4 regions of the Cohnella massiliensis genome follow, and region 1 is predicted to be linked to each of the others. Evidence: riboswitches for the same ligand, from Rfam matches in the RefSeq annotation. Region 1 holds a riboswitch; each other region holds the start of a gene.

Region 1 (7,580 bases):
AAGCTTGACTCACGTCGCGGAGCAAGGCTGGATTAAACCCGGCGTCGACCTCGATAACGGCTGCACCGACCCTAACGCGAAGAGGGCAAGCGGACAAATTGGCTTCCGGCTCAGAAGTGATTCTAGCTTTGACGAACGCAGTAGGCTTGGCAGCAGTAGTATCGGTAGGCGAATCGCTAAGTCTTTTCATCCAAGTGTAGAGCTGACGACGATTTACCTGATTGGCTTCGCACCACCTTGTTGCTTTTTCACCGCTGGAACGGAAAGCAGCGATGCGGGCTTCCCATTTCTTCTGTACATCTTCTCTGGCCATGAAAAATCCTCCCCTGATTTGAATAGCCTCTCGGCATTCGCCGAGGCAGATGGGACAAGGGTTTCCTTGCGCCATCTCGACTTCCTTCCTCCCACTTTCTGTGGGGGGATTTTTTATTTCAACCGGAACCCGAACTGGAAAAAATATTTCGGTTTTCGGCTGTTTCTTTGTCGAAAACACTTGACTTTTTAAAAATCGCTCCAAAATCGCGCGGGAAGGGGTTGAATTTCCCCTTACTACTCGTGATCGGAGTGTTGCCCTTGAAGCCTGCTTTTGTTTCTCATGCCGACTACCAGCGCGTCACCCTGGACCGACTGCGCCAGTATTACACGAACGGCGCTGCCGTGCTCGTACGACGGGATTGGCCTGTCATCTGGAAGTGTCTCATTTCGGACCTTTCCCATACCACGACGTTCCTTCGCGATCGTTACGCGGATCAGGGACCTGCCCCCCGCGACCCGGCTTCCATGCTCCGTTCGTACTTGCTCTTTCTACTCGTCAAACCCGAGATCGGCCTCACCAAATGGGTCGATGAGTTGCACCGTGTCCCACTCTACGCCATCCTCAGCGGCTTCGAACCCGGGGATATACCCGGCGTCGGGACGTTCTACGACTTCCTTTCACGTTTCTGGGATGCCGACGAGGACAACCTGAAACCGAAGAAGAAGCCTGTACGCCGTAAGCCGAAGCGCGGCAAGAAAGGGGAGAAAGCCCCGACCACCTCGCCCGGCAAAGTGGAACGGCTCGTCAAACGCCTGCTCCGTAGCGGCTTGCCGTTCCGGAAGCAGCCTTTTGATCGGCTCTTGGAATTCTTCCAATCTCAGATTGTAGCGGTGTCGGCCAAACTGAGTCTGCTGGGGGACCCACAGGCGCTCGCGATCGCCGGCGATGGCACGCCTGTCGTGACCGCTGCGTTCCCCCGCAGCAAACCGCTGTGTGATTGTCATGCCCGCGGCATAGCGAAATGCCACCACCCTCGCCTGTACTCCCAACCCGACTGCGACCTCGGGTGGGACAGCGCTCGAGAGAAGTACGTGAGCGGATACCACCTGTACATGCTGACTGCTGCTAACAGTCACCATGATCTGCCGCTGTATCCTCGGCTTCAACCCGCCTCGCGCCACGATGCAGTGAGCTTTGTAGTCAGTACCGTGGAATTTTCGCAACGTTTCACCTTGGGCATGGTGGAGAAGATGCTGCTGGATGCCGCTCATGATGCCTCCGCCATTTACGATCTGCTTCAGCACCAAGGCGTTCAGCCGTTCATTGATCTCAATAAACGGGCTACAAAATTTCTGCAAACCGTCAAGGATATGAAGATTTCCCCCAAAGGCATCCCGATCTGCCCGGCGGGCAAGCCCATGAAACCTTACGGCTACGACCATACCCGCAACCGGCAGAAATGGATGTGCCCGATGATGCAGGGCCGAACCACCAACACTTGCGCCACGCCATGCTCCGATGCTAAATACGGCCGCACCTACCACACGTGCGGTAAAGACAACCCGCGGCTGTTTCCGTCGGTGCTTCGCGGCTCCCAAACATGGAAGCTGATCTACAAACGCCGCACCTCGGTCGAGCGCTCCAAAAGCGCGAGAAAGTTGATTACAAGCTCGAAGCTGGCCGCCACCGCTCCACCAAGATGTGGTACATCCGCATCTACGGCATTATGATGTGCCAGCACATTGATGCTTGGTTTGTTCACCGCCACGAGGAGTTGGAGCGGCTACAGCCGCAACTGTTTCAGCATGCTTCTTAATCCCTGAATCGCTTCTTTTCGAAAATGCACCTCATCTTGTTTTGTTTGCCATGCCTATTTTTGAAAGTGACTTTCACATCCAGATTTTCCTGCTCATTTTTCATATCTACAGCCTCTTTTCTGATCCGATCTCCCCCTTAATTCCGAGAGTCTATTTGATTCTGAGGAGGATTATCTCACGGTTACCGCAAGGAACGAAGGTGGGGAAGGTTTGACGCTTACTGTTATAGAACACGTGATGTTCTATTGAGCAGACCCGATGTTCAAGCCAGGAGGACTCAGATCAAATTATTGGGGGATTGCGCGGCGGTATGCGAACTGTGTGCCCAGTTCATGTCTGAGAATAGCTTATTGATGAAATCGATCTGTGAATATTGCGCATATGTTTGTGAAGTCTGCGGAAACGAATGTCTGAAACATCGGGATCAGGAGTCTCAAATGTGCGGACAAATGTGCTTAAAATGCGCAAGGGAATGCCGTGCGATGGCCATGCAAATGAACTAATACAAAAGAACCGTTACCCAACTACATCGCTTGCAGGAGGGTGGCGGTTCGTATTAATTCACTTTTTTCAATCCTACAATCTCTCAATTCAATCGGCGGTTTTCTTCGATCATATCCGCCATTTTGAAGTTTAATTGTTGAACTTCACTTTGCAATGAATGATCGTCCGCATGTGTTGGGGATTTGTTCTTATCTTTGGATCCATGAGTTCCATGAGACATTCCCCGCATGCAGACGATCATCATCAATGGACAAGCTAACAATAGCACTAGCTGCAACCAGTTCAAATGAATCTCCTCCTCATCATTTATCGGGATAGGTTATTCCGTCTATGTTCGTATTCTTCATCGCTTATTTCGCCTTTGGCATAACGTTCTTTCAACACCATCAGAGGCCGATCTTCAATATTGCCATTCCTCATTAATTTTCGAACGACTATATAAACTGTAACGCCGATTGCAATAATCAATAGAAGCAAACCCACCAACATAACTATACACATCATGATCATCATCGAATTATCCATCATCATGGATCCATTCATCATCAAGCTCGACCTCCTTGAACTGAGTTGGGCTCGGTACGGCTCTGCACTTATTGTACCCGAACAATATGATGAAAATATGAGGGTTTCTGAAGTGTGCATTTTATTCTGAACGCGCACTTTCAACATTGAATGCGGACCGCCGTAACTTGAGGACTAACATCACAATGACGCACGCCATGATGATCGTCACGCTTGTCCACTGTCCCGCAGTCCAGTTCAACAAATATCGGGGAGAATCACCTCGTAAGAATTCCAGGCCAAAGCGCCCCGCAGCGTATAACATGTTGTATATGAGAAAGAGATATCCGGTTGGCAATTTTTTTGATTTTAAAGCGATCAGTATGGCGAAAACGACAAAATCCAATTGCCCCTCCCATATCTCGGCCGGCCATAACGGTTGTGAACCGTAGGCGTCGTATGCAAAAGTTCCCTTAGGGTAAACGATGCCAAATCCGGAATTCGTCGGAGAACCATATGCATCTCCGTTGAGAAAACATGCAATTCGGCCAATGCCCTGGCCAAAGATAATCGCTGGTACTAGTATATCCGCAAATTCCAAGAAGGAGATGGATTTTACTCGGGTATAAATGAATCCCGCGATAAGTCCGCCGACAAGCGCCCCTTGTATGGCAAGTCCACCCTCCCATATTTTCACGATCTGCCCAAGATGCTGAGAATAATAAGGCCATTGGAAAAAGAAAACATGCCAAATTCTTGCGCCAATAATTGAACCGATTACCGCATAGAAGAGCACTCCCAACACGTGCCCTTGATATTTGGTTCCACGGGCAAAATAATAAGCAATAGATGCGCCCAACAAGATAGCAACGGCAATTACGACACCATAAGATCGAAGAGCGAAATCGCCGATTCGAAACAATTCAACTCTCATTGAACTCACCACTTTCTCCGTTAGATTCGGATCTCGTTTCACGCTCTGGCACTTTTATCGTCATCATGATGAAACCAATGATAATAACGACAATGGCAATCCATTGATCCATCGTTAAGTTCAGCCATATGGAGGATTTGGGTTTCAGCAAGGAAACGAAAAGCGAAATGATCCCGTAGCCGATAAAACCATGGGAAGCCATCTTGCCTTGACCGATGGACAGTTTAATAATGTGCCATAGGAGCGGTAATAAGAGCAACAATTGATATGCATTAACCGGGTGATACCGGTATTCAGGATCGGATATTGAAATTCCCCAAGGCAACATCGTTCGAAGGCCGTATTGCCAATGGGTTACCAAGTAAATCATCACCGAAGAAATCAACACGATGGATAGAACATCTGACGCTTCTCTCCAGTCGGCCTTACTCCTCCACCATCGATGTAGTAAATACATCATCGCGCCTGCAAAGGCGATTCTCGAACCGAGAGTTGTTCCAGGGTAAAACAATAGCGAGAACGGATTTGTAAGAAGTTGCGGTTCAGAAAATAAAGGGCTTACTTTCCATATCAAGATGCCAATCAATAAGGCGTTGAAAATGATATCCAAATGTTGAAGCGCATGCAGCGATTTTTTTCGGACGACCATTCGAGCGATTGAAAATCCAATAAGCGCGGATACACCATAATAAAACCAATCAGCCCGAATGACAAACGGTCCAATTTGCAGTACGCCTGTCATGACACGCCCCCATGTAGCAATAAAGGTTTCATCATCTGCAGTCCTCCTCTTCCCGGGAAACCACTTTATCGATGTTTAATACTACACAAAGTAGTATTTAAAATCAAAGTTAGAACTGCCGAAGTTATTTTTAATTATTACGGATTGTAGTATTAAAACTCGGATTCGTCAATCCAGGGAATATGAATTTTCGCTGGCATACCAACTGCTTTACCAACTTACCAAAAATTACGCCTTCAAAACTGCAAAGTTAACGTGTTAGCATATGCCTCGCAGCACCCCCCACCAATTCAAAATGGGAACAGGAGGATGTTTGAGGATGAGTTTGAGAATGAAAAGAAAGCTTGCCGTTGGATTTCTTGTGGCAACATTTAGCTTGGGCGTAGGAATTTCGAGTCTAGCGGACCCCGTTAGCGCAGCTCCCGTAACCAACCAAAGCCAGGTAAGTTCCGTAAGACAAAATATTATTAACAAAGGCTTGAAGTACTTGGGAACCCCGTATGAATTCGGTTCGAGCCGCAGCAACACTCGTACGTTCGATTGCTCCGACTTTGTCCGTCAGGCTTACAAGGAAGGGGCAGGTATTACGCTTCCTCCCGATTCGCGAAGCCAAGGCGCATATGTCAAAAACAATGGCTACTATACGACAAACTGGAGAGATCTGAAACCCGGGGACATTATGTTTTTCATGTCTTATAAAGGCAGCAAAGATTCCGATTACAAGGGAATCGACAAGAGCAAAGAGCGTATTACGCACAACGGCATCTATTTGGGGAATGGGAAAATTCTGCAGACGTATTCCGTCAAATCCGGAGGCGTACGAATCGATTCGATCGCAGGGACCCAATGGGAAAAACGCTTCTTGTTTGGAGGAAGCGTCCTTAAATAACGGACAAGCCCGCCAACTCGCGTTGGTGGGCTTGTCCGTTATTCAGGCATAGTTCTTATCGGATGAGTGTTCATCCTCAATCATTGCTGCATAATTCTCACCGCTCGCCACACGTCGTGCGGTAACATAACGTTTCTCATAATACGAATCCGACAATTTGCTTATCGTGACACCTTTACTGCTCGAAGCGTGAGCGAATTTGCCACTCCCTAAATAGATGCCGGCGTGCGAAATTCCTTGCCCGTCCGTATTGAAAAACACGAGATCGCCCGGACGAAGTTCGTCCTTCGCCACCTTGGTCCCAACTTGTGCTTGCGACTTGGAAGTCCGGGGCAGCTGGGTATCAAACTGGTCGAAGATGTAACGAATGAATCCGGAACAGTCGAACCCTTTAACCGTTGTGCCTCCCCACTTGTATGGAGTGCCAACGACATCGTTCACGGCCTTGTTTAGCTCGGGTTCATCGGCAAAAACACTTCCGGCACTTGCAAACAACATGGTGGAACCTAACAACAACGCTGCGATTTGCTTTCTCAAAGCTGTTCTCCCTTCGTTGCCTACGAGGTTAGCTGAGGGTTCGGTAGAAGGTTCCCTATAATCCCTTGTTTTCAGGATTAATACACCCAAGACGGTTCCCCCGTTTTCCGACTTCGGAAATTCGGCAATATGATGATTTATTATTACACAGTGTAGTACAATTCGATTTTTTCTTTCGAAATCCTCCAATTACAAAATTAGAATATTATCATTTATTTTTTGCCTTATTCGTCTTTGTATTCAAATGTTCTACATAATCAAAGTATAAAATACAGACATATGAACATTATCGATCCGGCAGTGACTGCACATAGCTGTCGGACATTCGCAGCAACTGTAACGCATCGTCAAATTGTTTTGGTGTTGCAGCGGTTTCTTGCGCTTGGCCACCGCTAAATTTGTAAGAAATCCCGTCATCATAGCCGTCGACCGGTACAAATACCCCTTTGTCGGTAATCAATGAACCGGATGGCAAATAATAGCGCTCAGGCAATAAATTCGTGGAATGATTCAGCAAATCCTGACCGAAATGGATATTGCCTTTCATTGATATTCCAAGTAAGTTGGAAACTGTAGGAAAGATATCCGTTTGTCCTCCAACTGTAGGGATTATTTGCGGAGAGACGCCAGGAATCGAGATCATCAAAGGAATGTTTAACATGTCCTGAACATCATACTCGCGTCCATAAATTTCTTTCATTAGGTCCTTTTCGCGAGTGCTTAACGTGTATTTGGGAAGACCTAAATGATCTCCATATAGGATGACAACGCTGTTATCCCAAATTCCGGTATCCTTCAACTTCTCAACGAACTGGCCAAGCGCCTTATCCGCATAATTCTGGGCTCGGACATAGTTCCCGACCAGCGTATTTTCGAATCGAGCCGGGAGTTCCATATTGTACTTGCGTTTAGGCAAATTGTACGGATGATGGCCGGACATCGATAAAATTTGAACATAAAACGGGTTGCCGCTTTTCCGCATGTCAAGAAGCTTATCCGTCGTTTTTTGGTACAGCACTTCATCCGATGAACCGAACGCGACAATATCGCTGTTTCCGAAATAATCGTCATCATAATAAGTTTGCCATCCGAGCGCTTGATAAAGATTGTTTCGATTCCAGAAGCGTACGTCATTCGTATGAAATGTCGCTGTCTGATAGCCATTGGCTGCTAATAACTTTGGCATGCTTGGCAGCTGTTTATTGGAGTAGACCATTGTCGCAGCGTCCCATTTCGGCACGTAAAGCGACGTATTGACCACAAATTCGGAATCGGATGTATTACCTTGACCCACTTGTTGAAAGAAATGAGGGAAATATAAAGATTCCCTCACGAGTTTGTTCAAATTCGGAGTTACTTCCTGTCCATTGAGCTTCAGGTTGATTAGAAAGTTCTGA
Region 2 (7,580 bases), on a different contig from region 1:
TATGGCGCTATTGCAAGCGATTTCAGGGAAACGTCGGAGCTGCTCGCGTTTTGCGATATCAACCAGACGCGCATGAACTACGCCAACAAGCTGCTGGCCGAAAAATACGACTACCCGAGCGTCCGCACGTACAAAACCGACGAGTTCGACCGCATGATCGAAACGGAGAAGCCGGATTTCGTCATCGTCACGAGCGTGGACCGCACGCACCATACGTACATCATCCGGGCGATGGAGCTCGGCTGCGACGTCATCACCGAGAAGCCGATGACCGTCGACGAGAAAAAATGCCAGGAAATCGTCGACGCGGTCGAGCGCACCGGACGCAACGTCCGCGTGACGTTCAACTACCGCTACGCGCCGCACCATACGAAGGTCCGGGAGCTGATCGAGTCCGGCGTCATCGGCAAAGTGAACGCCGTTCATTTCGAATGGCTGCTCAACACGAAGCACGGCGCCGACTATTTCCGGCGCTGGCACCGCGACAAGCGCAACAGCGGCGGGCTGCTCGTGCACAAGTCGACGCACCACTTCGATCTCGTCAACTTCTGGATCGGCTCGCAGCCGGAAACGGTGTTCGCGTTCGGCGACCTGCTGTTCTACGGCCGCGAAAACGCCGAGCAGCGCGGCGTGACGAAATTTTACGAGCGCGCGACCGGCAACCCGAACGCGGAAGGCGATCCGTTCGCGCTGCCGCTGGACGGCAACGAGCATCTGAAGGCGATGTACCTGGACGCGGAACACGAGGACGGCTACCGCCGCGACCAAAGCGTATTCGGCGACGGCATCAGCATCGAGGATACGATGGGCGTCATCGTTCGCTACCGGAACCAGGCGATTTTGACGTATTCGCTGACCTCGTATGCGCCGTGGGAAGGCTACCGGATCGCGTTTACGGGCAGCAAGGGACGTCTGGAGCTGGAGGTCGTCGAAACATCGTACGTCAACTCCGGCGGCAAAAAGTCGGACGAAGGGGCGCTCGAAGGCATCCGCTTCACCGTGCTGCCGATGTTCGGCGCACCGTACAAAGTCGAGTTCGAAAAGAAGCAGGGCGGCCACGGCGGCGGCGATCCGGTGCTGCTGAACGATCTGTTCGGGGTTCCGGTTCCCGACAAGTTCAACCGCGCGGCGAACCATGTCGACGGCGCGAGGTCGATTCTGACGGGCATCGCGGCGAATCGTTCCATCCGGACCGGGCAAGCCGTGCAAATCAACGATCTGGTCAAGTTCCACAACTAGCAATCGGACAATCGGGAGCGGGCGAAGCGGCGAAGGCTTCGTCCGCTTCGCCATGACGGTTCGGGAAGCATAAGCGAAGGAGACGAATGCCGATGAAGCCTTTTTTGGACGATAACTTCCTGCTGGGCAACGAGACCGCGGTCAAGCTGTATCACGATTACGCGGCCAAAATGCCGATCATCGATTATCACTGCCATTTGAGCCCGAAGGAAATCTACGAGAACCAGTCGTACGAAAATCTGACCCAGGTGTGGCTGTACGGCGACCACTACAAATGGCGGGCAATGCGCACGAACGGGGCCGAAGAAAGCCTCGTGACCGGCGGGGCGGGCGTGTCCGACTACGACCGGTTTCTGGCATATGCGAAAGCGGTTCCGGCGGCCGTCGGCAATCCGCTGTATCACTGGTCCCATCTGGAGCTTCGGCGGTACTTCGGCGTCGAGGAAATTTTGAACGAGAAAAACGCTCCGGTCATTTGGGAAAAGGTGAACGCCCGGCTCGCCCAAGGCGGCTTTTCCGCCCGCGACCTGATCGTCAAATCGGGCGTCGAGGTCATCTGTACGACGGACGATCCCGTCGATTCTCTGGAATATCACCGGCTTATCAAGGACCTGCCGGATTTCGAGGTCAAGGTGCTGCCGTCGTTCCGTCCGGACAAGGCGCTCGAAATTCGCCGGGCGACGTTCCTGCCGTGGCTGAAGCAGCTGGAGCAGGCGGCCGGCCGGGAGGTGCGCGATTACGACGCGCTGCTGGCTGCTCTCGCCGAGCGGATCCGCTTCTTCCACGAGACGGGCTGCAGGGTTTCCGACCACGCGCTGGACGCGATGGGCTACGCGGAGGCGACCCGGGACGAGGCCGCGGCGATTTTCGCCAAGGCGCTGGCGGGCGAGCCGATCGACGCGGAAGAGGAACGGAAGTACAAGACGTTCACGCTGCTGTTTTTGGGCCGGGAGTACGCCAAGCTGGACTGGGCGATGCAGTTCCATATGCACGCGCAGCGCAACAACAACAGCCGCATGTTCGAGAAGCTCGGTCCGGATACGGGCTACGACTCGATTTACGACGGCCCGGTCGCGGGTCCCCTGGTCCGGCTGCTGGACGCGCTGGAGCGGGACGACGCGCTGCCGCGTACGATCGTGTACTCGCTTAATCCGAACGATCTGTACGCGCTCGGCACGGCGATCGGAAGCTTCCAGGGCGGAGGAGTTCCGGGCAAAATCCAGCTGGGCTCGGCCTGGTGGTTCAACGATACGAAGGACGGCATGCTGGACCAGCTCAAGGCGCTCGGCAACACGGGGCTGCTGGGACGGTTCGTCGGCATGCTGACCGATTCGCGCAGCTTCCTGTCGTATACGCGCCATGAGTATTTCCGCCGCATCCTGTGCAACCTGCTCGGCGAATGGGCCGAAGACGGGGAAGTGCCGCGGGACTTCGATTTGCTGGGCGGAATGGTCCAGGACATCAGCTACCGGAACGCGAAGGCCTATTTCCAATTCGGTTAAATCCGAGCGCATCCGAAGCATCAGCCGCTTCGACACGGTTCGTTCCTATCGGGACGGCCGGTCCGGGGCGGCTTTTTTTCGCGGCCGGGAAGGAAAAGACGACGAAGCCGGCTTTACCCGCTTTTGCCCGCCTCTTTCGAAAACTCCCTGCATCCTTTTTTTTGCGCCAACGTAACCCTTAATGTAGCCTTTTTGCCCCGCCTAAAGTCCAGTCCGAAAACCGACGCAGGTTCATGACGGGCCGTGCAGCGATTCTTTATAATAAAACCTGCAGGCCGTAAAAGAGGAGAACAGAATGTTTCAAAATTTGGTCGACATTTTTTTGGAGTTTGGCGTCTGGGGATTGGCGATTCACTCGTTCGTCGATGCCATCATTTTTCCGATTCCGGCCTTTTTTCTGCAGGTATCGTTAAGCCTTGTCGACCCTTCGTCGGCGTTATGGTACGCGACCGTGGGCTATATCGCCTGTTTGCTCGGAACGCCGGTAGGGTACGGGATCGGCAAGCTGCTGGGTCATTCGGTGCTCTACAAATTGCTGAAAAAGGAATGGATCGACAAGGCAACCGCCATGTTCCAAAAAAACGGCGAGGCGACCGTGCTTATCGGCGCGTTCACTCCGATTCCGTTCAAAGTGTTTACGATCATGTCGGGGTGTTTGAAGTTTCCTCTATGGAAGCTGATCGGCTATGCCGCCATAGGCCGGGCCGTCAAATTTTACGTCGTCGGGTTTTTGTTTTACTATTATGGCCGGATGGCGGAGAGCATGGTCAAGGACGTATCGCTCTACATTTTCGTGATTTTCGTTCCGATTCTCCTCCTGGGCCTATGGCTGAAGCGAAGACACGACCGAAAGAAGCAGGCGCGAAACGCCGAGCAACAGCAACTGTAAGGTGCGGCAAGGGGCTGGCAAATGGAATTGCTGGAATACATCGAACGATTGTTTTCGCAATACGGCTATTGGGTGCTGCTGATCGGCCTGCCCCTGGACGCGATCGCGCTGCCGATTCCCCCCGGCAATACGACGCTGGCGTTAACCGGATATTTGGCGTCGCAACGTATTTTGGCGTGGCTTCCGGCGCTCGGTTCCGCTTACTCGGGCGCGGTGATCGGCATTACGGCGACTTACTGGCTCGGACGCAAGATCGGGGCTCCGCTTGTCGAAAGATACGGAAAGTGGCTGTTTCTCAAACCCGACCATGTGGCAAAAACGCGCAAAGCATACGACCGGTACGGAAGCAAAGTGCTGTTGTTCAGCTATTTTCTGCCGGGCATCCGCCAATTCATCGGTTATTTCGCCGGCATTATCCAAGTGCCGTACCGTTCTTTCGCACTGTACGCCTACACGGGCTGCGCCTTGTGGGTGAGCGCCTTTTTCCTGATCGGGTACGGATTCGGGGACCAGTGGGAGATCGTTTTCGGGTTAGTCGAACGGTACATGAAATTCGTTTTCGCGGGGCTGTGCGCGGCCGCCGCCGTCGTCTTCGGCTTGAAGTGGCGGCGCAGCCGGCTGGAGCGGGCCGGACGGTGACCCGGTGAGGAGCATGACAAAGGGCCTCCTGCTAGCGACAGGAGACCCTTGGCGATACTAGCGGCTTACGCTTTGTAAGCGGCCACTGCCTCGTACGTTGCGTCGTCCAGGACGCGGCGCGCGCCGAGGTAGCGTTTTGCGTAATAGCTTTCGTCGAGGTCGGTTACCGTAACCCCTTTGGATGTCGAAGCGTGGGCGAATTTGTTGTTTCCGACATATACGCCAACGTGAGATACGCCTTTGCCGTTCGTGTTGAAGAACACGAGGTCTCCCGGGCGCAGCTCGCTTTGCTCGACTTCCGTTCCGGTCTCGAACTGGTCTTTGGACGAACGAGGCAGCTTGATTTCGAACTTCTTGAATACGTAGGACGTGAAGCCCGAGCAGTCGAACCCGCTGGTCGTCGTTCCGCCGTATTGGTAGTCGACACCGATCAGATCGGTGACCTCGTCGTTCAGCTTGGAGCCCGCAGACGCGGTTCCCGCCTGAAAGGCCAGCAAGAACGCGAATGAGAAAGCAAGAAAACCGAGTGACAACTTCCGCAAAACAAGTGACTCCTTCCAATGCCTACGAGGTTAGCTGAAGGGTTCGGTAGAAGGTTCCCTATGATTCCTGCTAGCGAAGCGGAATCAATTCACCCGGCAAATCTGGTTCCCCCGTTTCCCTGTGCAAGGAAATTCGGCAGTTTTCGCACATGAGAATTAATTATTCGCGCAGTGGGAGTCTTTTCCTGCCGATAAAAGATTAGAATTCGTTAATATAAAGTTAAGAAAGCTTTAATAAACGCGAAAAAACCGGAATGAAAACGAAAAAAGCTATTCCAGGCGCTGCGAATCGCGGCGACGGAATAGCTTTTTTGGCGAACGTTTGCAGGGCGAGGGGCGGGGAGAACGCCGGTCAGGCGGCCGAATCGGCCTTCCATAACGCGTATTGGGAGGCCGAGGTCCAGACGGCCATCATGGTTCGGACGAATTGAAACGCTTGGTGAACCGCGACGGAAATAAATCCGGTCCAGAACATCGTCGCGCCCGTGACGGCGACCGAAGCCGCCGCGCCGATCCCCGTCAGCAACAGCGTAACGGCGGCCAGCGGCAGCGCTTTGGCGCACGCGCGGGCAAGCCCTTTGACGATGCCATCCTTAGATACGGCGCCGAACTGCATGAATTGGAACAGCAGATGAACGATAAAAATCCAGCACATCCAGACGGCGGCGTAAGGGAGCATTTTCAACGCCCACGACTCGACGGAAAATTGCGCCAGAAATTGCGATTTGGCGAAGGGGAGGAGCCATAAAGCCGGCAGAAAAGCCAATGCGTTCTCCAGCAGGTACAGCAGAACGACCGGCTTCCACGCGCGGCGCATGCCGGTGAGCATCCGGGTTCCCCGCTCTTCGTCGGCGTGATGGAAGGAATAGTACAGGCCGGCGTTCAGCAGCGGCGTGAGCACCATGCGGAGAAGCAGCATTCCCGCCAGCATAAGGAGAGCTTCGTTCATGAGGTCGGTTTTGGTCAGGCGGAATTGGGCCTCGATCAGGAACAGCCGGACCGCGTTGCCGTTCGGGTGCCCGTCGGGGTAACGGGCGAGGATCGGCGTGACGACCGAATCGATAAATCGGTACAGAAAGAAGCCCCACAGCAGCCGGTACAAAAACAGGGCGACCAGCACGTATTTATGCCGGGAGGTCAAACTCCATCCCTCGCGGATTATTGAGCGCATCTCGTTTCACCTCACCAGGCCAGGATGCCGAGCAGACCGTCCACCAGCTTGGTCAAGCCGATATTCCAGCGGGTCCGAACGGGTTCGTCCACATCGGTTTTCAAAAAGTTGTTATACCGGTAATTGTCGAGCACGACCGCCATTTCGGGATCGACCGCCACGAATTGCAGCGGCGATTCGTGTTTGACCTGGAACTGCACGTGCTTTTGCGCGCCGTCCCATGTTTTGCGCAGCTTTTCGCCGTTGGCGAATTGGAACCAGACCGATACCGGTTCGGGACTGCCGCCGCGCTTCAGCACGACCCTGGATTCGTAAACGTTCTGATCGTTCAGGCGCGATTCGATCGATTCGACGGAGAAGTCGGCCATTTGGCCGTTTTGGACGTACGCATGGAAAAACTCGGTCCATTTCTTTTTCGTCACGCTCTCGACGACTTTCTGGAAGTCGTAAGAGGATGGGTGCCTGAACCGGTACGTCTGGAAATAGGTCCGCATGATTTTGTTCATCGTTTTTTCGCCTACCTGCTGTTCGATGGCTTTGAGCACAAGCTTGCCGCGCATGTACACGTTTTCCGCGTAGCTGTTTGAATCGCCGTACGCCCAGGCGTATTGCTTCAGCGGTTCGGGCCGGGTCAAATAGCTCGCCTCGACGATAGGGTTGGGGACGACATCGTAAATTTCCTCCATCAGCTTATCTTCCGTGTAGGACGTAAAGCCTTCGTCCAGCCAAGCTTCTTCGAATTCGTTCGTGGCGACGATGCCGTACCAGTATTGATGGGCGATTTCGTGCACGACGGTCCGTTCCAGCTCGAACCCGGGGTTGTCGTTTTTGGCCGCCGCTCCCGTGATGAGGGTCGGGTACTCCATGCCGCCCGCGCCGTTGGCGTCGGCCGGCGGGATGACGATGGACAGGGTGGAATAAGGATAGTCCCCGTACCATTTGCCCAGCAGCGCCAGCGCGGACTTGGCGGCGTGCATATAGCGCTCCTGCAAATCCTTGTGAAGCGGGTCGATGTACAGCTTGATCCGGACGCCCGGCACGCCGATGGACGAAAATGAATCTTCTACGTAATGAAAAGAAGGGGATGCCGCCCAGGCAAAGTCGTGCACGTCGTCGGCGTAAAACTGGTACGTTTTGCGGCCGTCCTTGATGACCGCCTGCTGCGTCTGAAAGCCGGTTGCGGCCACTTTGTACGCTTCGGGCACGTCGATTTTGACGCTGTAAATGCCGAAGTCCGAGTAAAACTCCGAATTTCCGTGATACTGGTGCGTGTTCCAGCCTTCGGATGTCCGTCCCCGCGTTCCGACCGTCTCGTAGGCGGCGGCTTTGGGGAACCATTGCCCGGCCATCACGAAGTCTTCGGCTTTGCCCATGCGGGCGAACACTTGCGGCAGCTGAACGGCGAACGTCATGCGCAGCGTTACCTTCTGACCGGGGGCGACCGGCTCCGGAAGCCGGAAGGACGCGAGGGTCCGGTCGTCTTTGTTGCCGTCGTCGGGCTGGACGTAATGCAACCGGGGGAGCAGCGTTTCGCCCTGGGCGGTTTCAAGCGACGTCAGCGTCATCGCTCCGTAGCTTCCGTTTTTCATCCGGTCCCC
Region 3 (7,580 bases), on a different contig from region 1:
TACCATTAAACGACAAACTTCGACATAAGTTTCGGTTTCTGATCGTTTTTTCATTATTTTAAGGAGGTGTTGTCGATGAGCCGTCGGCTGGAAGAGGAGAAAGTGTTCAAGGATCCGGTTCACCATTCGGTTTATGTGCAAAACGAGACGATCTGGAAGCTGATCAACACGCCCGAATTTCAACGACTGCGGCGAATACGGCAGTTGGGCACGACCTACCTGACGTTCCATGGAGCCGAGCACAGCCGGTTCTCCCACTCGCTCGGCGTGTATGAGATTACGAGGAAAATTATCAGCCAATTTGAGCGTAATCGATATCAGGATTGGCCGCAAGAGGAAAATTTGGTAAGTTTATGCGCTTCCTTGTTGCATGATGTCGGACACGGCCCCTTTTCCCATTCGGTCGAACAAGTGTTCGGCAACGATCATGAGCGGTGGACATGCGACATCATCCTCGGGGACACGAATATCAACCGGATTTTGAAGGAGGTCGGCCGCGATTTTCCCGAACGGGTTGCCGCCGTCATTCGCAAAGACTACGACAAGCCGATCGTCATCAGCCTCGTTTCCAGCCAGATGGATGCCGACCGCATGGATTACTTGCTCCGGGATGCGTATTTTACCGGCGTCAACTACGGCACCTTCGACCTGGACCGGATTTTGCGGGTGCTGAGGCCTCATCAAGGGCGTATCGTCGTCAAGGAAAGCGGGATGCATGCCGTCGAGGACTATTTGATGTCGCGTTATCAGATGTATTGGCAGGTATACTTCCATCCCGTTACGCGCAGCTCGGAAATCGTGCTGAGGCAAATTTTCCGCAGGGCGGACGAGCTGTACCGGAGCGGGTATGCGTTCGGTTTTATGCTCCCGCAGCTCAAGCATTTGTTTGAAGGCACGATGACGGTGGAATCGTATTTGAGCTTGGACGAATCGATGGTTCAGGCGGCATTCGGACAGTGGATCGGCGAGCGGGACGAGCTGCTGGCGGACTTGTGCTCGCGATTTCTTCATCGCCGCTTGTATAAATATATTTCGCAGGACGCGCTGGACGAGGCGTTGATCGAGCGCATTCGCAAGGAGTGGGCCCGCATCGGCCTCCATCCCGGTTATCACCTCGAGGTGGATACGCCGGTGGATCTGCCTTATGACGTGTACAAGCCCGGAGCGGCGCTGGACGCCTCGGAAAAGCCGCCGATTTTGCTGCTCGACAACAAGGATCGGCTGACGGAAATCTCGGTCAAGTCGGACATCATCCGTTCGATCACGGGCTTGCACCGGGGAAATTACTATTTGTATTATCCGGAAGACGAGGTTCGGAGGAAGGCAACGGAATTGGAGCCGGAAATCCGCGAGCTTTTCGGAATGTAAAAAAAAGAACTTGCAAAAGCAAAAGGAGACGCCATACGCTATGTTATTCGACACGCACGCCCACCTGGATTCGCCAAAGTTTGACAGCGATCGCGAGGAGGTCATCGCCCGCGCGCGGGAAGCCGGCGTCGAAACGATCGTCAATATCGGCTTCAACCGGGAGACGATCCCGACGACGATGGCGCTCGCGGAGAACTATCCGTTCATTTACGCCGCCGTCGGCTGGCACCCGACCGACGCGATCGACATGAAGTTTGAGGACGATTTGGCCTGGATCGAACGCTTGTGCGCCCATCCGAAGGTGGTGGCGATCGGCGAAATCGGGCTTGACTATTATTGGGATACGTCTCCGAAGGACGTTCAGCACGCCGTTTTCCGGGAGCAAATCCGTTTGGCCAAACGCCTGCGCAAGCCGATCGTCATCCATAACCGGGACGCCCACGAGGACGTCGTCCGGCTGCTTCGCGAGGAAGGCGCCTCCGAGGTCGGAGGGATCATGCACTGCTTTTCCGGAAGCTGGGAAACGGCCAAAAAATGCCTCGACATGAACTTCTATATTTCGTTCGGAGGACCGGTTACGTTCAAAAATGCAAGGGTTCCCAAAGAGGTGCTCGCGAACGTGCCGGACGACCGTTTTTTGATCGAAACGGACGCCCCGTATTTGACTCCGCACCCCTACCGAGGGAAGCGAAACGAGTCCGCTTACGTGCGGTTCGTAGCGGAGGCAGCAGCGGAAATAAAAGGGAAATCCGTGGAAGAAATTGCAAATTTAACGACCGAAAATGGTCTCGCCTGTTTTCGTCTACCAAGATAAAACGCTAACAATCGAAGAAAAATCATTTAGTTATGCGAAAAAACTGGTTTTTGATCGATGAAACCTAAAAATTCAGCTTTATTTCGTTCAAAAATGGAGGATTTCGCGCTTTGACCCTTCTTTACACCTTTGGCGCCGAGAGGTTATCATCTAATCCAAGAGTTTGAATATGGCATCCCTTTTCCAGTGCGCTGAGTCTCCGAACGGAGAGCGGGGGACCCGACGCGGAGGACCGGTTCGTACGCGAACCGCGATTTCTGCGGCCGAGTAATCTTGGGGTGAATTTTGCTGGCAACCGAAGCATCCGTCCAGGCCGGACGGTCCGTCGGATTGCGGGCGGATAGGGCCGCTCTCTTGGCCCGAACCCGACAGCTAACCTCGCAAGCGTATGAGAGAGAGGTCACCTCGTGCTGCCCATTTCCCTTTCGACGTCGCAAGCGGAGCCACGAACAGATCCTCTGTCCGTCGGCTTTTTTTGTTGTCCGTTTTTTGCGGGAGGAAGAGGCGAATGTTTTCGGGCGGCGGGTTGGTGCCGTTTACTGGTGAACGACGGCCGGGTGCTTTCGTGCGAAAGCCGCTCCGTGCGAAGCCCAGCGCCGTTAACCAAAAGGATAGTCGCGTCAGACGAAGTCATGCTTAGGCAGTCGACGGCGGGGCTATGAAGGAGGAACGAGAAAATGGGAACCGTTCCTGTCGGGAACACCCATGATCCACGACCGACCGGCAAGCTTTTCGCAGCGCGATGGAAGCATGAGCATTTGCGTTTGATCCTGCTCAGCGCAATTCTCTCTTTTGCTATGACCATCTTGTTCTTATTGCTGCTACACGGCGCGTCCGCCATGAGCGTAACCGTCGTGGACGGCGGGACGACAACCGTCATCAAAACGAAATCGTCCGATGTGCGATCGCTGCTCTCGGAGCACAACATCACCGTCGGCCCGCACGATCAAATATCCCAGCCGCTCGATGCCGAGCTGCAGGAGGGCAGCACGATCGCGATCGATCGCGCCGCGAAAGTCGTCCTGCAGGCGGACGGGAAGAAGGAGATCAAATATACGACCGCAGATTCCGTTCAGGAAGTTCTGCACGCCTCGAACCTCTCGTTATCGGCGGACGACCGGGTAACGCCCGACAAGTCGGCGCCGGTTACCGAAGGCATGACCATTCAGGTGCTGAGAGTGGATAAAGAGGTCGTGGAAACGTCGCATCCGGTGACGTTCGCCATCGTGGAAAAGCAGGACCCCACGCTGCCCGAGGGCAGCAAAAAAGTGATCCAAACCGGCAAGGAAGGCACGCTCGTGACGAAAACCGAGCGCGTCTATGTCGACGGTCGCCTGGTCAGCGACCAGCTGGTATCCAAAACGATCACGCAGCCGTCCGTGCAGAAAATCGTCGCGGTCGGCACGAAGAAAAAAGAGCCCGAAGTCACGACGTTGTCCTACGACGCTTCGGCTAACGGCACGGTTCAGCTTAACGGAAAGTCGGTCAAAGTGAAGCAGGTGCTGAAGAACGTCAAGCTTACCGCCTATACGGCGGGCCCGGAATCTACGGGCAAGGACGTAGGCGACGAGGGCTACGGCATTACCGCATCCGGAACGAAGGTGTCGGAGGGCCGCACGATCGCGGTCGATCCCGACGTCATTCCGCTCGGCTGGTGGGTCTACATCGATGGCATCGGCTTCCGCCGAGCCGAAGACACCGGCAGCGCCATCAACGGCAAAAAAATCGACGTGTATTTCGACAGCGAGAGCCATGCGAAGAAGTTCGGCTCCAAAAAAGGATACACCGTATACGTCATCGGCCCTGTCAAGCCTTCCGCCGACTAAAGCGGAGGCGCAAGGGCGATTCCCGGTCGTGCCGGATCCGCCGCCGCGGTCCGGACGGCCGGACGGCGTCAATCGGGGATGCCAACCGTAGACGCCGAAGAACGAGCACATTTGACATAGATAGCGGCAATTGCAGGGAAGGGGCTTTCGGGCCTCTTCTTTTTTGCATGGGCAAGGTTATAATAACGAGTAGGACTTTGCCCGTCCTTTGGGCGAACCCGAAGAACGGAGCGGAAGGATCAAGCGATGATTCAGGAAATGATTGTGGTGGAAGGCAAGGACGACACGGCCGCCATCCGGCGGGCGGTGCAGGCCGATACGATCGAAACCGGCGGCTCGGCGATCGGCGAAGACGTGCTGCGGAGAATCGAGCTGGCGCACAAGCGGCGCGGCGTGATCGTATTTACCGATCCGGACGCTCCGGGGGAGCGGATTCGGAAAATCGTCGCCCAGCGGGTGCCGGACTGCAAGCACGCGTTTCTGACGCGCGCGGAGGCGAGAGGCAAGGACGGCATCGGCGTGGAGCATGCGTCCGACGAGGCGATCCGCCGGGCGCTTGCGCAGGCGAGAAGCGGCGAGGCGGCGCCGGAGGCCTCGGGGGAGGCCGACATCGCCTGGTCCGATCTGATGGACGCCGGACTGATCGTTCACGCCTCGGCGGCGCGGCGCCGGCAGCGGATGGGGGAGCTGCTCGGCATCGGATACGCCAACGGGAAACAATTTTACAAGCGCTGCGTCATGTTCCGCATCTCGCGGGAAGAGTTCTTGAACGCGTTAACGCAGCTGGAGCGGGAAGGACTGTAGGCGGAAGATGAACAACAACGGATCGCGCGGGGGAGCCGACATCGCAACCCCGAACCGGACGAAAGACATTATTCGCAGGCACGGCTTTACGTTCAAGAAAAGCCTGGGGCAAAACTTTTTGACCGACAAAAACATTCTCGATAAAATCGTCGCGGCGGCCAACCTCGGCCCGGAAGCCGGAGCGCTGGAAATCGGGCCCGGCATCGGCGCGCTGACGGAGCGCCTCGCGCAGGAGGCGGGGCAGGTGGCGGCCGTGGAGATCGACGACCGGCTCATTCCGATTCTCCGCGAGGTGCTGTCGGTCTACGACAACGTCACCGTGCTGCACGCCGACGTGCTCAAGGCCGATCTGCGCTCGTTATGGCAGGAGCGCTTCGCCGGCTGCGAGCGCGTCAGCGTCGTCGCGAACCTGCCGTATTACGTTACGACGCCGATCATCATGAAGCTGCTGGAGGACCGGCTGCCGATCGAAGCGATCGTCGTGATGGTGCAGAAGGAGGTCGCGGAGCGCATGGCCGCCTCGCCGGGCGGCAAGGATTACGGATCGCTCAGCATCGCCGTGCAGTACTACTGCGAGCCGGAGTATGTCTGCACCGTGCCGCCGGGATCCTTCATCCCGGCGCCGAACGTCGACTCGGCCGTCATCCGGCTGAAGCGCCGCGGCGAGCCCGCCGTGGAGGTGCGGGACGAGGCGCGGTTTTTCCGCATCGTCCATGCCGCGTTCGCCCAGCGCCGCAAAACGCTGCACAACAACCTGGCGGCGTTCGCCGGCAAGGAGCGCAAGGGCGAGCTCGCGGACGTTCTGACGGCGTCCGGCATCGATCCCGGACGCAGGGGCGAAACGCTGTCGCTCGCGGAGTTCGCCCGTCTCGAGGGCGCCCTGGCCGCTGCGGGCATCGTGAAGTGAAGTAAACGGGACGCCGAACCGACGACGCATCGGTATTTGCCCTGCACCATGTGGCATTCGCCTCCATAGGATAGACGAAAGAGGTGATTTGCCCATGAAGCAGGGGGATTTGGTCGTCCGCAAATCGTACGGCGGTGACATCCTTTTCCGAATTGCGGCGCTATCCGGCCGCTTGGCGATTTTGCGCGGCACGGATTATCGTTTGCTTGCGGATTCGCAGGTGGAGGATTTGCACTCGGTGCGGAACCCGGACGAGCTGGGCGGAACCCGGCAGGTACGCATCCGGGCAAACGAGTCGCTTCGGCGGATGAAGGAAGAAAGGGCGCAGCTGCGGCCGCATGGCGGGCAGGCCCAGCAGCTCGGCTACGCGCCGCGCCGCGACCCTTACTTCGAGCTGCCCGGAAAGGTGCTCCATCTCGACGGGGATCAGAACTACCTGAAGAAAAGCATGGCCGTGTACGAGCAGCTCGGCATTCCCGCGAATGGCGCTCATTGCCACGAGTCGCAAATGCCGCAAGTGCTCATGCAGCTTCTTCCCCGGGTAAAGCCGGATATCGTCGTCGTCACCGGCCATGACGGGGTCCTCAAGCAGAAAAACGATACGCAGAGCCTCAGCAGCTACAAAAACTCCTTCAATTTCGTCCGGTCGGTGCAGGTGGCCAGAGAATACGAAAAGCATCGGGACTCCCTGGTCGTCATCGCGGGGGCGTGCCAGTCCCATTTCGAGGCCATCCTTACGGCGGGGGCCAATTTCGCGAGCTCGCCGGGCCGCATCATGATTCACGCGCTGGATCCCGTGTACGTAGCCGTACGGGCGGCGTTCACTCCTTTTCGCGACACGATCAACATCGCCGACGTCATCGCCCACACAATCAGCGGCATTCAGGGCGTCGGAGGCGTCGAAACGATGGGGAAATATCGGATTGGGCTGCCAAATCCAAAAAACATCGTTGACAAAAAAACGGAAACGCTGATATAATATTTTTTTCGATTTGACAAACCACCTCCCTTTAGTTATAATTTACAGGGAAAGAGGTGGTAGTGGATCATGGCTAAAAACACGCTTATGGAGATCAAGCGGAGTTTGGAACCCCATGTCGGCTCCAAAATCATGCTCCGCGCCAATGGTGGACGCCGCAAAACCGTCGAACGAACCGGCGTGTTGGAAGAGATCTACCCGTCCGTTTTTATTGTCAAGCTGGACCAGGAACAGAACGCTTTCAAGCGGGTTTCGTACAGCTACGCCGATATTTTGACCGAATCCGTGGAAGTGATGGTTTGCAACGATGACGGCCAAGTTCGAATCAACTTCATGTCGCATTGACACGGTTTTACACACACGGGCAACCGGGCGCCAAGCGCACAGGTTGTCCGTTTTGCGTGTTCGAAAGCCCGAGGGGGATATCGATTCGCCGCAACGGGGCATCCTAAGTCCGGGCGCACAGGTTTGTCGCCACTTGCTTCTGAAAAAGGAGGCGTTCCGATGGGCCGCAGAAGGAGCACGATGTCCGAGCAGTTCAAGGCCGAGCTGGCCAAGGACCTCGGCTTTTACGGCACGGTCGAGCGTGAGGGCTGGGGCGGCATTCGCGCCAAGGATGCCGGGAATATGGTCAAGCGCGCGATTCAGATCGCCGAACAGGCCGCAGCCAAAAAACCGCAATGAAGCGGGAGGCAGGGCAAGGACGCCGACGGGAAGGCGCTGCCGCCGCCCTGCCTCGGCCTTTTCTTTGCAATCGCTCTCAAGGCCGCTGCCGCGCCTTTTTTAACCTAAATCGCAATTCCGCCGGGGGTTTGTTATAATATGTAAAGCTTTCGACCGCTTTAACGAACCGGTTTTACTTAGCCGACAGGTGATGAACAT
Region 4 (7,580 bases), 840 kb from region 1:
CCGAACGGGACGGCTTTTTCGCGTTGGCTTCGTCGGCGGTCAGACCGCCTTTTTGTCCCGTTTGCCCGACGATTCCGCCGATGGGTCCGCTTGCGGCCCGGCCGGCGCCGAAACCGCGGGCTGAAGGCGGGCGGCGGCGCCTTCGGACGGCTCCATTCGAACGGTTCCGTTGAAGCAGCCGCCCTCGTGCACGATAAGCAGGGCCGTCTGCGCATTGCCGTCCAAATGCCCGCCGGGAAGTATGGTCAGCTTGCCGCTCGACCAAACGTCGCCGAACACTTTGCCGGCAATGGTGACGTCGCGGGCCAGAATGCTGCAGCGGGCGATGCCCGTTTTTCCGATGACCACGTTTCCTTCGCTTTCGAGTTCGCCCCGAAATTCGCCTTCGATGCGCAGGCCGGTCGGCGTCTTGAGCGCGCCTTCCGCTTCGGTGCCCGCACCGATCAACGTATCGGCGGCGCCCTTCGGGCTTTTGGACTTATTGAGCATGGCCGTCAATCCTCCTTTGCGATATAGGGCAGCGGATTGACCGCCTCGCCGTCCTCGACCACCTGAAAATGCAAGTGCGGCCCGGTGCTCCTTCCCGTGTTGCCGAGCCGGCCGATCTGCTCGCCCTGCCGTACGGCATCCCCCTGCTTCACTTCGATTTCGTCCAAATGCAAATACCACGATTCGATTTCGCCGCCGTGGGCGAGGATAATATAATGGCCGCGGGAGCCGTCTTCGCCCGTTTCTTTTACGGTGCCGCTCCCCGAGGCGTAGACGGGATCTCCGATTTCCCCGGAAATATCGACGCCGGCATGCAACGCGGATTTTCCCGTAAACGGATCCTTGCGGTACCCGAAGCCGGACGATAGCCGCTTCGAATCGGTCGGCCACGCGGAAGGAGAAAACGAGGTTTCGTCCGGTTCCGAGGTTTCGTCCGGCGGCCGATCGGAACCGGCCGCGGCGGCGGCGTCCTCGAGCGACAGCTTGGCGACGGGAGCGCCGCCGGCTGCAGCGGCCGAGGAGGCCCCGCTGTCGCGCCGATCGAAGGCCGCGTCCGGCCGCGGCGTTTCGCTCCGCAGCCGCATGGAAGCCTTTGCGGCGGCGGCTTCGCCGGCCAGGCGGTCCAGCTCCCGCTTCAGCAGGGCGAGTTCCTTTTCCTTGGCCGCGAGCGCGGACGACAGCGCGCCGGCTTCCTCGGCATGCTTGCCTTCGAGCGCCCGCAGGCGAAGCTCCGAGCGGGCCTCGAGGGCGATCAGAGAGCCGGCTGCGGCCAAAACGGCCGCGGCCGGCAGCAGAAGCATCGTCCTGCGGGAAAGATGATATTGTTTGGCCGAACGGCTCGGTTCCGGAATGACGAGCAGCGACCATTTGACGTTTTTTTTACGCTTGGCCATTTCCTCTCCTTTCCAGACCGAAGATTTGGGGGATTTGCCGATTTGAGCGCTCTATTGCTATTTATTCTTGCAAGGTTATGAACATACCTGAAGTTTTTGTTCGAAAAGGCCGACGAAGGCCGGCCAGGCCCGAGTCCAAGCTATGCGAGCGGAGCGCTTTAGGGGGGGCGAGCCGAATAGGGAGCCGGATGGGGTTGGCTGTGCGTTTTGCCGCTCCTGTTCGCACTGCAGTCGGCGACGCCGTTCTGTGCTTGAATATCGCCGGCCTCGCGTTCTATTATTTTGCGGCCCGCGATTATCGCAGGAGGATTTCGTCCGGGATTTGCGGGACAGCCGCGAAGTCGATCCGGAAACGTTTCGACGCGGTTCGCGGCCCGGGCGCTTGCGCGAATGCTGTCGCCTTTGCTGCGCGCGGCGCGAATCGCTGGCGGCTCGGGCTACAACGTGGAAAGCGACTGAAGCACGCGCCCGAGCGGCTGGGGCTTGCAGCGGCCGATCAAGTCGCCGACCGTCTCCAGCCGCCGCACGATATTGCCCAGGTGGAAGTCCCCGGGCTTCACGTCCCGGCGGACTTCGTCGCGGGTGAGCGGCGTCGATACGGGCGCGCCCGGACGCGCTCTGGGCGTGTACGGAACGGGCAGCGTGCGCCCGGGATGGTGCTGCAAGTAATCGAGATAAATCAACGTGCCGCGGTCTTTTTTCATGCGGGCGACCGTGAACATGTTCGGCTTCATGGCGGTTAAATATTCCGACACGAATTTGCCGAAAGCCCGCAGCTCGTCGAACGTCGGGCCGGGCTCGATCGGCATGACGACCTGCACGCCCGTCGCTCCCGACGTCTTCGCGACCGCTTCGAGTCCGAGCCTGGACAGCATGTCCAGCACGGCGTCCGTCGCTTCCATAAGGCGCGGCTCCTCCTCGACGGACGGATCGATATCGAGCATCCAACGGTCGGGCAGCTCCTCGCCGATCCGCTCGCACGACACGTGGAATTCGAGGCTGTACAAGCTGCCGAGCCAGACGAGCGTCGGCAGCGAATCGAGCACGATGTACTCGATCGATCCGTTTTTGGCCGTGCGGACGAACGGCGGCGCGGGGCGCGGGCAATTTTTTTGATAAAAGGACGTCTCGCCGGCGATGCCTTCCGGATACCGGATCGTCGTCAAATATCGTCCCTGGCTGTGCGGGAGCAAATACGGCGAGAGGCGGGCCAGCGTTTGAACATAGTCAAGCTTGGTAATGCCGGACTCCGGCCATAGCAGCTTGTCGGGGTGGGAAACGTTCAGTTCGTCCTTGCCCATCGTTAACGTAACGTTTTGCGGCATCGCTTTCTCCTCGTCTGTCCGGCGGATTGTCGGCAACCGGCCTTTTCCGAAAATATACGCCAAAATCGGCCGTTTTATCCGCCGGAACATTTTCGCCGGCATGCACAAGCGGCGTTTTGCCTGCATAAACCGAACATAGCGGGAGCAAGGACGCGGCTTTGCCGGATGACGGAGCTTCGCGTTTTTCCTTCCGAACGTTTTCGAAAATGAGGTGAACGCCTTGAGCAATCCGCTGACCGCCGCCGTATTGCTTCTGCTTGTGTTCTGGACGGGAACGGCTCTGTTCATCGCCGTGCATCCGGAATGGTTCCGGAGCTGGGTGCATCGCTTGAGAGGAACGAAGGAGCCCGAAGGAAGAACGTACCTGCCTTATCGGATCGGAGCCCTCGTTTGCGGAATTGCGGGCTTTTTGGGGTTGTCGTGGATTGGGTGAAAATCGAAAGCCGGATTTCGATGCCGATGGCGAAGCGGACGAACGGATTCGGTTAAGCCGACATGAAAAAAAAGGCTGCGCCCCGCCTCATGCGGCTGCGCAGCCTTTTGCTTTCGTCGCGGCGATTAGCCGATAAACATTTGGACCCATACGCCGTTGTAGTAAGCGACCCCGATCTTCGTGAAGTTTTGGCCGAGGATGTTCGCTTTATGGCCGGAGCTGTTCATCCAGGCGTTCATGACTTCCGCGGGCGTTCTTTGGCCCTTCGCGATGTTCTCGCCCGCGTAGTTGAACGACACGCCAAACTGCTTCATCATGTCGAACGGAGAGCCGTACGTCGGCGAAGTATGGCTGAAGTAGTTTTTATTGTACATGTCCTTGGCTTTGGCAAGAGCGACTTCCGACAGCTTGCTGTCCATCGCAAGCGCGCCGAGGCCGGCTTTCGCCCGCTCCGCGTTCACCAGCTTGGCGACTTCCGCGGCGTATTGCGATGTTTGGACGGTCGAGCCCGAGCCCGGGTTCGTGGTGCCCGGATTCGTCGTGCCGGAGCCGTTGCTGCCGGAACCGGCGTTGCCCGAGCCCGCGCTGCCGGAGCCGGCATTGCCCGCACCCGATCCGGCGCTGCCGTTCGATCCGCCGCTCGCATTGCCGGAGCCGGCGTTCGAGCCGGAATTGCCGTTGTCGGCGGACGGCGCGGACGGAGCCGTCGGCTTCGTCACGGTGCCTTGCGACAGGCCTTGCTTGATTTGGTCGAGCAAGCTGTCCAGATCGATGCCGTTAAGCAGACCGTTCAAATCGGAACTATTGATCGTATATTTGAAAGTATGCACGCTCACGTCGGCATTGGATGCTGCGGATGCAGCGCCGGCCGGCAGCGACAAGGCCGTAACCAGAGCGCCGGAAAGAGCCAGAGTACCCCAACGTTTGCTTCCCTTCTTGAACAAAAAGCATTCCTCCCTTTGTTTTGCCTGCGAGGTTAGCTGACGGGTTCGGGTCAAAGAGCGCCCCTGCCGCAATAGCTTCGATTAGCGGCTTCACCCCGAAAACTTGGTTCCCCCGCGTCTGCTCTGCAGACTTTGGCTTTGGAACGCTTAACATTCTATCAATCTTCCGACTCTATTTCATTCTATAAATAATGGTATGGAAGCGCAGGAAAAATAAGACGCCGCGTACAAAATGGCGTCCCGGATAGCCGCTGAGGGCGAAAAATTCGGGCACATTGGCCGGATGGCGGGGCGAGCGAGGCGATGAGGGCGAAAAATTCGGGCGCATCGCCGGATCGCGGGGCAGCGAGCACAGCGACATTTGATTGAGCGTGACCCCGGGTACGGATGCGTCATCCGAAATAACGGTCGCGAGAGACCGTTATTCGAGGAATTTCCCGAACTGCGGGCAAATAGCGGCCCCTGGAGGCCGCTATTATGTCAGAGCGAGGCAGTAAACGGCATCCACCTTTCGGGAGAACTCGGCGAGCAGCGTCAGCCATACGCCCGCTTACGGAGCCGTCTCCTTCGTTTTGCGCCCACGGGCCGTCCGCCGCTTCGGGGCCGCCGGAGCTTCCCCATCCTTCGCTGCCCCTTTGTCCGCCGGAACGGACTTCACCGCTTCCAGGCTCGCTTGCAGCGCCGACATCAAATCGATGACATTGGTTCTCTCGGCGGCCGGCGCGGTGACGACGTCCACGCCTTTGCCCGCGACTTTGCGTTCGATCGCCTCAAGCATCGCCACCCGATAATCGTCCGTATATTTGGTCGGCTCGAAAGGCGCGGACAGCTGCTCGATGAGCATTTTCGCCATATCGAGCTCCCGGTCGTTCACGTTCGCTTGCTGCGGCAAATTCGGAACGGCCTGGAGCGACCGGATTTCGTCCGGGTAGAACATCGTTTCCATGCAAATGCAGTTATCCACCGCCCGGATGGCGGCGAGGCTGCTTTTGCTCCGAATGGCCACTTTGGCGATGCCGATCCGTCCCGAATCCCGCATCGCTTCAAGCAGCAGGCTGTAGGCTCCCGCGCCGGCCTGATCGGGCGACAAATAGTACGTTTTTTGAAAATAAAGCGGATCGATTTCTTCCAGGGCGACAAAATCCAAAATTTTGATCGTTCGCGTATTTTCCGGCTTTACGGCCTCCAGCTCCTCGTTTTCGAACAGCACGAAATGCCCTTTCTCATATTCGTAGCCCCGAACGATTTCTTCCCATTCGGCCGGACGGTCGCAATGGGGGCAGCTGCGCGTATACGAGATGGGAGTCCCGCACTCCTTATGGATATATCTGAGGTGAATGTCCTTATCTTCGGTTGCCGTAAACATTTTCACCGGGACGTGAACGAGGCCAAAGCTGATGGCTCCTTTCCACACGGTATGCATCGCGATTTCACTCCCATCCGAAACGTTTTTGATTTTGTTATCCTCCCCGCGTTTGCATCAAATCAAACCCCTCGGGGGAACTTAAAGCAAGTTTTTATTGTTTCGCTCAAGGAGGGGAAAAGGACATGGCGGAAAATCCGCAGCAAACCGATTCCATTTACGAAGGCAAGGACGAATACGACATGGATGTCGACCGAATGATCAACGAAGGGCTCGGCGGCGGGCAAGTGACGGTCCACAACGGACTGATCGAGGAAACGACGACCGACACGATGGAGGAGGACAGACCCTGATGGACGTCAAGCGGGCGAAGCAAATTTACGAATCCGAAGACATGTTTGCCGTGCAATTGGGCGGAAAATCGGTATGGATCGAAAATGTCGACGTCGCGAACGAAATGGCGACCGTGCGGGTCGGATCCGACCCGCTCAATACGCTGACGGTATCGGTGGAACGGCTGGAAGAGGGCCGGCCGTAACGTCGGGCTTTTGAAAGCGGTCTTTCCGAATGGTATGATAAGGAAGAGCAATCTTTCAATCTTCATTACCATGCGGAAGGAGAATTCACTATGTCGTACGATATCGTCATTATCGGCGGAGGTCCCGCGGGGGCGAGCGCGGCCATTTTCACGTCCAAAGCGGGGAAAAAAACGCTCGTCATCGACAACGATCAAAGCGTAACGAGACGGGCATGGCTGGAAAACCACTACGGAGCCGCGAACATTAACGGGCCCGATCTGGTCGAAACCGGCAAAAAGCAGGCGGCGCAGCACGGAACCGAATTCGTCACGGACAAAGCGGTAAAAATAACCGCCGGCGACGGCTTCATCGCCGTCGAGACCGAGGGCGGAGCTTCGTACGAAGGGCAGCACGTCATCGTAGCGACCGGCATGTTCGCCGATCTCGCGGAGGCGAGCGGCATTCGCACGAAGCCCGGCACCGAGCCCCGCATCAAGACGATTATCGATGCCACTCCCGAGGGGAAAACCAGCCTCGACAACGTCTGGGCGGCGGGAACCGTTGCGGGCGCGAGCATGCATACGATCATTACGGCGGGGGACGGGGCCAAAGTCGCGATCAACGTGATCAGCGAAATGAACGGCGAGCGTTATGTCGACCACGACGTGATGAAGCAAGCGTAAATTCGATCTTTCCGCTTTCGCGAAACCAGGGACACGAGTCTCTGGTTTTTTCTTTTTTCGTTCCAATTCAACCCGGCCGAATCGCCTAACTTTGGGGTTTGATTTTTAACCATAAGCGTTTTAAGATTTAGGCATACAAACGAATATTGTAGGAGCTGCGCCTATGCAACACGATACCGGACACTACAATGATTTCTTGGTGCTGTTCTCCATAACGATCGCGCTCGTTTTTTCTTTTATTTCATTGAACATCCTCCATCTTTTTATCAAAAGGGGAAAAAATAAAGGCCTTCTGCTGTCGGCGTCTTCCCTCGTCATGGGCAAGGCTATTTGGTTCACGCATTATACGGGCATGCGCGCCCTTCATATCGATTTTCCCGTCGCGTATTGCGTGTCTTCCTCGATTTTATCCTTCGCCTTGTCCGTTTTCTCCTCCTATTGGGCGATGCATATCTTGACGAAAAAAGAGATCCGCCGGCGGCATCTGGCGATCGGCGGCCTGCAGATCGGGTTCAATATCCTCGTCCTCCATTACATCAGCTTTTCCGCGATGAAAATGCCGAAGGAAATCGAATACGAGCCGCTTTCGATCGCGATTTCCGCGCTTTTCGCCTTCGGCATTTCGTATATGGCCGTACGCGTTTTGTTCCGCGCGCGTTATCCCGGCGGCATCCCGATCCAGTCCCGTATATTAGGGGCGGTTCTGCTCGGTCTTGCAATCATTGCGACCCATTACGTTTCCATGGCCGGAGCCCGCTTCGTGCCGGAGGACGGTTCCTGGCCGGGACCGGCCGTTCTTCATGAGCGGCAAACGGCGATCGGGATCGGCGCCAGCGTTTTATTCGTCGTTGCGGCCGGTTGGACGAGCATGTTTCTCGACAAGCGGCATGCGCTTAAAAAAGCCGCCGAACACGAAAGCCGCTTCGTCTCCC

The links. A riboswitch is a leader RNA that binds a small molecule or an ion and turns the genes downstream of it on or off. The one in region 1 is predicted to bind cyclic di-AMP.
Region 2: linked by a shared signal. The riboswitch ahead of B7E11_RS02520 (C40 family peptidase) and the one ahead of B7E11_RS18930 (C40 family peptidase) in region 1 are both predicted to bind cyclic di-AMP.
Region 3: linked by a shared signal. The riboswitch ahead of B7E11_RS00350 (resuscitation-promoting factor) and the one ahead of B7E11_RS18930 (C40 family peptidase) in region 1 are both predicted to bind cyclic di-AMP.
Region 4: linked by a shared signal. The riboswitch ahead of B7E11_RS15155 (CAP domain-containing protein) and the one ahead of B7E11_RS18930 (C40 family peptidase) in region 1 are both predicted to bind cyclic di-AMP.

Annotation. Positions count from the first base shown of each region.
Region 1 covers NZ_LT821259.1:1,114,521-1,122,100, reverse strand. Annotated here, with positions in the region: gene tnpA (IS66 family insertion sequence element accessory protein TnpA) at 1-313, opposite strand, end outside; gene B7E11_RS18960 (transposase) at 574-1,986, shown strand; partial or broken gene B7E11_RS31130 (four-helix bundle copper-binding protein) at 2,304-2,576, shown strand; gene B7E11_RS18955 (DUF2933 domain-containing protein) at 2,660-2,863, opposite strand; gene B7E11_RS18950 (SHOCT domain-containing protein) at 2,884-3,123, opposite strand; gene lgt (prolipoprotein diacylglyceryl transferase) at 3,224-4,015, opposite strand; gene B7E11_RS18940 (prolipoprotein diacylglyceryl transferase family protein) at 4,005-4,757, opposite strand; gene B7E11_RS18935 (C40 family peptidase) at 5,077-5,646, shown strand; gene B7E11_RS18930 (C40 family peptidase) at 5,689-6,144, opposite strand; cyclic di-AMP (ydaO/yuaA leader) riboswitch at 6,186-6,320, opposite strand; gene B7E11_RS18925 (LTA synthase family protein) at 6,470-7,580, opposite strand, start outside.
Region 2 covers NZ_LT821254.1:18,704-26,283, reverse strand. Annotated here, with positions in the region: gene B7E11_RS02540 (Gfo/Idh/MocA family protein) at 1-1,239, shown strand, start outside; gene uxaC (glucuronate isomerase) at 1,332-2,741, shown strand; gene B7E11_RS02530 (YqaA family protein) at 3,037-3,630, shown strand; gene B7E11_RS02525 (DedA family protein) at 3,652-4,269, shown strand; gene B7E11_RS02520 (C40 family peptidase) at 4,335-4,811, opposite strand; cyclic di-AMP (ydaO/yuaA leader) riboswitch at 4,816-4,960, opposite strand; gene B7E11_RS02515 (hypothetical protein) at 5,164-5,982, opposite strand; gene B7E11_RS02510 (M1 family metallopeptidase) at 5,994-7,580, opposite strand, start outside.
Region 3 covers NZ_LT821241.1:62,589-70,168, reverse strand. Annotated here, with positions in the region: gene B7E11_RS00360 (HD domain-containing protein) at 76-1,368, shown strand; gene B7E11_RS00355 (TatD family hydrolase) at 1,409-2,182, shown strand; cyclic di-AMP (ydaO/yuaA leader) riboswitch at 2,362-2,584, shown strand; gene B7E11_RS00350 (resuscitation-promoting factor) at 3,022-4,008, shown strand; gene rnmV (ribonuclease M5) at 4,255-4,812, shown strand; gene rsmA (16S rRNA (adenine(1518)-N(6)/adenine(1519)-N(6))-dimethyltransferase RsmA) at 4,820-5,719, shown strand; gene yabG (sporulation peptidase YabG) at 5,814-6,698, shown strand; gene veg (biofilm formation stimulator Veg) at 6,768-7,043, shown strand; gene B7E11_RS00325 (small, acid-soluble spore protein, alpha/beta type) at 7,203-7,382, shown strand; gene ispE (4-(cytidine 5'-diphospho)-2-C-methyl-D-erythritol kinase) at 7,579-7,580, shown strand, end outside.
Region 4 covers NZ_LT821259.1:276,117-283,696, forward strand. Annotated here, with positions in the region: gene B7E11_RS15135 (bactofilin family protein) at 40-489, opposite strand; gene B7E11_RS29030 (M23 family metallopeptidase) at 495-1,382, opposite strand; gene ligD (non-homologous end-joining DNA ligase) at 1,820-2,707, opposite strand; gene B7E11_RS15150 (hypothetical protein) at 2,928-3,140, shown strand; gene B7E11_RS15155 (CAP domain-containing protein) at 3,266-4,084, opposite strand; cyclic di-AMP (ydaO/yuaA leader) riboswitch at 4,091-4,232, opposite strand; gene ku (non-homologous end joining protein Ku) at 4,635-5,507, opposite strand; gene B7E11_RS29615 (hypothetical protein) at 5,633-5,800, shown strand; gene B7E11_RS15165 (H-type small acid-soluble spore protein) at 5,800-5,985, shown strand; gene B7E11_RS15170 (FAD-dependent oxidoreductase) at 6,076-6,648, shown strand; gene B7E11_RS15175 (sensor histidine kinase) at 6,812-7,580, shown strand, end outside.